Regions from separate parts of the [Leptolyngbya] sp. PCC 7376 genome, predicted to be linked through region 1. Evidence: predicted binding sites of a transcription regulator. Region 1 holds the regulator's gene; the other holds the start of a gene.

Evidence for each region. The regulator NtcA, encoded in region 1, controls nitrogen genes in cyanobacteria. The targets are predictions, from matches to a motif close to TTTGTANCNNNNGNTACAAA.
Region 2: the regulator NtcA is predicted to act here: its motif matches at 1,379-1,398, upstream of LEPTO7376_RS14605 (ferredoxin--nitrite reductase).

The regions. Positions count from the first base shown of each region.
Region 1 is NC_019683.1:744,224-747,392, reverse strand. Features, by position in the region: gene LEPTO7376_RS03390 (DUF3084 domain-containing protein) at 1-723, opposite strand, end outside; gene ntcA (global nitrogen regulator NtcA) at 783-1,511, opposite strand; gene fabI (enoyl-ACP reductase FabI) at 1,784-2,560, shown strand; gene rsmH (16S rRNA (cytosine(1402)-N(4))-methyltransferase RsmH) at 2,637-3,169, shown strand, end outside.
Region 2 is NC_019683.1:3,241,953-3,245,121, forward strand. Features, by position in the region: gene LEPTO7376_RS14605 (ferredoxin--nitrite reductase) at 1-1,277, opposite strand, end outside; gene LEPTO7376_RS23680 (ATP-binding protein) at 1,753-3,169, shown strand, end outside.

The DNA of each region.
Region 1 (3,169 bases):
TTCTTGTAATCTAAAAATTTGGGATTCGACATCTTGCAACACTTGGTCTTTGTCGGCGATCGCCTGGTCTAAGTTGGCGATAGTCTGATCACGATTATCAATTTCAGTCTGTAAATCTTGGCGCTGAGTTTCTAGGGATTCAATCTGTCCAGAGCGCTGCTCAATAATGTCGTTTTGCTCGCTTACTTTGGTTTGCAACCGTTCACTTTGAGTTGCTAGCTTTTCACTCTGGATCGCCAGTTGATCTCGCTGCGTCTTTAAATCCCGTTGCTCTGATGCCAAATCTGTAATTTCTTTCTCTAGGACCGAGGCTTGATCTCGAAATGCCGTGAGCTGTGATTGAGCATTTTCAAATTTTGTTTCGATTCCTTCAAGTTTATTTTGGGCTGTAAGCTGATCCTGGCGGGCTAATTCGAGTTCCTCTTCAACCTTTGTTTTTGCGTCGTTAACTTCTTGTAGTTCCTTACGGCGTTTCGCTAAAATTCCATCCAGCTGAAATACGCCCTGCCGTAGCGATTTACTCAGACCAAAGAGCAAACCCAAAGTGCTGGCCGCAATCACTGTTCCCGTCATCACAGTTACGACGACAGCAGTTTGTTTCGGACGCAAATTGAACAGGCTTAAGCGGGCCTTACCCACTTTGCTACCAAGGCGATCGCCCAAAGCCGCAAGGATACCGCCTAGTATCAAGACCGAAAATATCAGTACAAACGCACTAGTCATTTAATGATCGTAAAACTGTCCCACACCACAAATAAAACCGTAACGTTATTACTGTAGCGTTAAGCGAACTGTTGGCTGAGATTTACGGGGTCATGAACCGTAATTTTTTTCTTGTAAATCGAGATCATATTTTTCTCGCGTAGCTCACCCAATAATCGCGTGACTGTTACCCGCGTCGAACCAATTGCTTCGGCGATCGCCTGATGAGAGAGTTTCAGATCAACCCGAATGCCATCTTCCGTTGGCACACCAAAATCGCGACAAAGAATTAACAAGAAGCTCACTAAACGCGACCCCATGTCTCGGTGCGCCAGTGTTTCGATCATCATCTCCGTTTGCAGAATCCGCGAAGACAATCCGCGCAACATTAACATCGACAACTCAGGACGCTCTTGCAAAGCTTTCTGAACCTGCTCAATCGGTGCGGACAAAAGCTCCACAGGCGTGAATGCCACTGCATGATAAAAGCGATCAGACTTTTGACCCGTTAAGAGGGATAGCACACCGAAAACACTATTTTCCCGGAGGAGTGCCACCGTAATCTCTTCACCGGCCTCATACACCCGTGAGAGGCGGACAGCTCCCTTCAGCAAAAAATAAACCCGTTCAGCTGGATCGCCCGGAAAGAAAATTGTTTTACCCCGATCATAGTTCTCAACTACAGGAGGGAAAGGGCCGCTGTGAAATTGTCGAAACGCAGCAGCTAGATCGGTAATTTGATTCACGGGTAATTCAGGCACTTGATTCGGATAGAAATCGCTTTGGGCAGCGTCAGAGTTATAAATCATAGACTCACATTGTTGAGGGGTATCCCCGATGTTGGAACTTACACTCGCTTATGGGGACTAATATGACAATGAATTCTCTTAACTAAATCTTACTTTGGTATGGTAATTTGTAATTTTTGCTTCAAAATAATTATGGTTTTCAGCGCAAGCTCTCTTATGTCCTTGAAGAATTTGCACTGTTTTACCGTAAAGTAGCGAATGGCTAGAGGGTCTTTTGGCGTTATGGGACGCGCTCTAGCTTGACCGAATTTTTAGGAAACTTGGGAACCTTTATGCTTGATTTAACCGGAAAAAATGCCCTTGTCACAGGGATTGCAAACAATAAATCCATTGCGTGGGGTATCGCTCAACAGCTCCATGCTGCGGGCGCAAACATCGGTGTCACTTACCTACCCGATGATAAAGGTCGTTTTGAGAAGAAAGTCGGCAAGTTGGTCGAGCCTCTCAATCCTTCTTTGTTCCTTCCTTGTAATGTGCAAGATGATGAACAGGTTGATCAAGTTTTTGAAGCGGTTAAAAAGGACTGGGGCAAGCTTGATATCCTCATTCACTGTTTGGCATTTGCACACCGTGAAGATTTAACTGGTCAGTTTAGCGATACTTCCCGTGATGGTTTCCAAACGGCTCTCGGTATCAGTTCTTACTCACTCACTCGTTTGGCACGTGGTGCAAAAGACGTAATGACGGATGGTGGAGCAATTGTCACCATGACCTACCTTGGTGGTGTAAAGGTTATTCCGAATTACAACGTTATGGGTGTAGCGAAGTCTGCGCTTGAGATGAGTGTTCGTTATCTCGCGGCGGATCTTGGCCCTAGCAATATTCGCGTCAATGGTATTTCTGCTGGCCCAATTCGTACTTTAGCTTCTTCTGCTGTTGGTGGCATTCTCGACATGATTCACCACGTGGAAGCAACTGCGCCTTTACGTCGTACGGTAACTCAGACTGAAGTTGGTAATACGGCGGCATTCCTCTGTAGTGATTTGTCTAGTGGCATCACTGGTCAGATTGTTTATGTGGATTCTGGTTACGAAATTATGGGTATGTAAGGTCTAGCTTGAAAGATAGATCCCTCTAAATCCCCCTTGAGTAAGGGGGACTTTTTATTTTTTGGTGATGGGAGTTATGGCTGAAGAGTTTGTTCACATTTCGGTATTGCGGGAAGAGCTAGTTGATGGGCTAGGGATTCGTGATGATGGGCATTATCTGGATGTAACACTCGGTGGTGGCGGCCATACGGAATTAATTTTGCAGCGATCACCGACCTGTAGAGTGACATCGGTAGACCGGGATGCAATGGCTATTGAAGCAGCATCAGCACGGCTCAAAGGGTTTGGCGATCGCCTAACGATTGTGCGGAGTAATTTTGCTGAGTTTGATCCGCAGGGACAAAAGTTTGATGGGATTATTGCGGACTTGGGGGTAAGCTCAGCACAATTTGACCAGGGCGATCGCGGCTTCAGTTTTCGCATGGATGCACCACTTGATATGCGAATGGATCAACGACAAGATTTATCAGCGGCGGATATCGTCAATCGCTATGGCGAGAAAGCATTGGCAGATATTTTCTATGAGTATGGCGAAGAACGTTTGGCACGGAAAATTGCTAAAAAGATTGTGAATCAAAGGCCAATTCACACCACGAAAGAATTAGAAAA
Region 2 (3,169 bases), 2.5 Mb from region 1:
TCAAGTTCCCGCGCTAGAGCCAAACCCTGCTCCTTCGTTTCGATAAGCGCAAAATTGCAATAACGATTACCTGTACAGGACACAAAAGAACGAACAAGCGTAGAAGGATTCGTCGAAAATTTCTCTAGTAATGGCTCTTTGAGGAAGGTGTCAACGTTCTCATTTTTAACATGGGGAATAATAAAATTCTCTTCAACCGTGGCACGAATTTCACCTGTACCATAAGTTTCAGCGAGGCGAGCTACCTCGAACATATCTTCAGCAGTCAATCGACCAGCCGGAACGTGTAGGCCGATGTAGCTATATCCTTCTTGCTTTTGGGGATAAACACCAACATGGTCACGCTTTTCCATGGTGAATGCATCTTCAGGAGCAGCTTCCGCAAAAGTCAAACCAGTTTCTTCTTCGAGTTTGGCGCGGAATTTTTCAACGCCCCAAGCTTCAACGAGCCATAAAACACGGGCTTTTGCACGATTACCACGTAAGCCTTCCTCTGCACCATAACGGGAATAGAGAGCAACGATGCCACGGCTCACTGCGAGAACTTCTTTTTCTGCTGGGGGAACCCACACATTAATCGGAATACCTTCTGCAATTCTCTGGGCTGAGAAATAACCACCGACGAGGACATTAAAGCCAAATTCACCGTCCTTAAATGCGGGAACGTAGGCAATGTCGTTAATTTCAACGTGGGAAGAGTTATCGGGTGCTCCTTCAACACAGATGTTGAATTTACGAGGTAAGTCGCTAAATTCAGGACTACCTTCACCGCCATTGGTGATCATCTCTTGGAGCTTATCGGCTAACTCACGGGTATCAAAATATTCTTCGGGGTCAATGCCAGAAACAGGGGAACCTGTGATGTTACGGATATTGTCGTGGCCAGACTGAATACTTGTCAGGTCTGCATCATTAAATTTCTGAAAAATATCAGGGACATCTTCAAGGCGAATCCCTCGTAGTTGTAGGTTTTGGCGGGTCGTAATGTCTGCGCTACCATCTTCGCCATAACGTTTGACAACTTCGGCAAGAACGCGCATTTTCTCGCTGGTTAAAATGCCATTGGGTGTTCGCATCCGCAGCATAAATTTGCCAGGGGTGACAGGGCGGTGGAACAAGCCTAAAAATTTGAGACGGATAATTAGGTCATCTTTGTCCATTGCTTCCCAACCGGACTGAGCAAACTGCTCGATTTCGTCTTTGATCGCTAAGCCTGGTTTTTCAATTTTGGCTTTTTCAATCTTGGTGAGTTTGACCTTTTTGGGTGCGTCAGTCATGGGGGATAAACCTAATGCAGCTGGGGGATACGACGTTTTGTACAGGATTTAGTGATTATCCTAATGGTACTTGGCTAAAGTATCGATTCCATTTGGGTGCTTTTGTATTATTTGATACTTTATCGCGATTACTTTGTTAAAAATCAATGGGACAAATGCTGTTTTGACATTTGTTGTTTTACCTTACCTTTTTATGGCGATCACCCGTTACGTCAAGCGACAGCGACATTTTTATGGGATTAGCTCAGTAAAGGAATTATTAGATTTTTTTTGGTTTAACGGATAAAAACATGTCTAAAAAACATTAAGGCTAGCAGAGAAAATTAGACTTAGCTTGTCAAAATATCGCTACATCAATTCCAGTGCACAAAAAACAGATTCAGATTTAAAGAGATAAAAAATCTCAAATAGCAAATGTATTGGAGTCAACACAGAGTCCCAATGTCATTCATATCTATTTTTCTCTAGCAAATCTATGGCTATCCGCAGACGCATTATCAAAGGCTATACCGTGGTTCTAGGGGTTGCCCTTGCCGGAATTATTGGGGGATTGGCTGTGGGTGATGCTTATGAAAGACATGCCCAAGAGCTCAGACGGGAAGCAACAACTGAGCGTAAGTTATTTAATGAGCTACAAGTTAGTATTTTGCGTAATCGGCTCGCAAATCAGTTATCGCCTTACTTATCAAAACCGGCTGAATTTGAACAAGCGAGCCAAGCTTTTTTTAATCGGCTTGACGAAATTGAGTTGATTCTAGAAGCTCACCATCAACTTCATAACGACATAGGTTCTTCTGAGCATTCTCACCATGAAGATACTCAATCACAGATGTCAGCAGAACAAGAGGAACATCATCATCACGAAGAGATGACTAGTGAGCATCAGCCTTCTTCAATCCGTGAGCATATGCCAAGCATATTAAATCTACCATCTCAAAGTTTCGTTGCAGACATCGATAGTTTGCATGAATCGATGGAGAAATTCGAAGCCATTTTGGCCACATTCCGGCAAAAAGTCCGCGTTTTTGTAGATGAGATAATAGCCGCGCCACCAACGACAGATGAGGAGTTGGCGATCGCCCAAACAAAACTACTGGAGCTAGCCCGGAGCGAAGAATTTTCAAACTTTGTCAACTATCCTGAAGAGCTAATGCTTTTTTTAGATGAAGTTACACGTCGTGAACAACTCGCAGAAGATAATTTACGACGGGCAGAAAGAATCCGTGTGCTAATTATTTTAGGGAGTCTATGTCTTTCAATGCTCTTGGCAGCCATTGTCGCCGTCATTACCAGTCGGGCGATCGCCAAACCCATCTCAGAAATTGCCGAATTCTCTCACCGCGTCACCAAAGCAGAAGACTTCAACCAATCCCTTGACGTTCAGGGAGATGACGAAATTGAAACCCTCTCCAGTTCCCTAAACCAACTCATCCGCCAAGTCTATTTACTGCTCAATACCATTGGCAGAAAAAACGAGGAGCTAGAACAAGCCTTCGAACAACTACAACAGCAGCAAATTCAGATGGTTCAGACAGAGAAAATGTCGAGCCTTGGAGCATTAGTTGCAGGTATCGCCCATGAAATCAATAATCCCGTTAACTTTATCCACGGCAATATCCATCACTCTCGCATATATCTCGAAGATCTCCTCAGACTCCTAAAGCTCTACCAAGAACATTACCCAACACCAAATCAAGAAATAGAGGATGAAGTCGAGGCGATCGACCTTAACTTTCTCATCACAGACTTCCCAAAAATCCTCAATTCCATGACCCTCGGTACCCAGAGAATTCGTGACATTGTCTTATCTCTCCGTACCTTTTCTCGTACAGACGAAGCCGAATTTAAAGCTGTCAATATCCATGAAGGCATCGACAGTACCCTCGTTATTT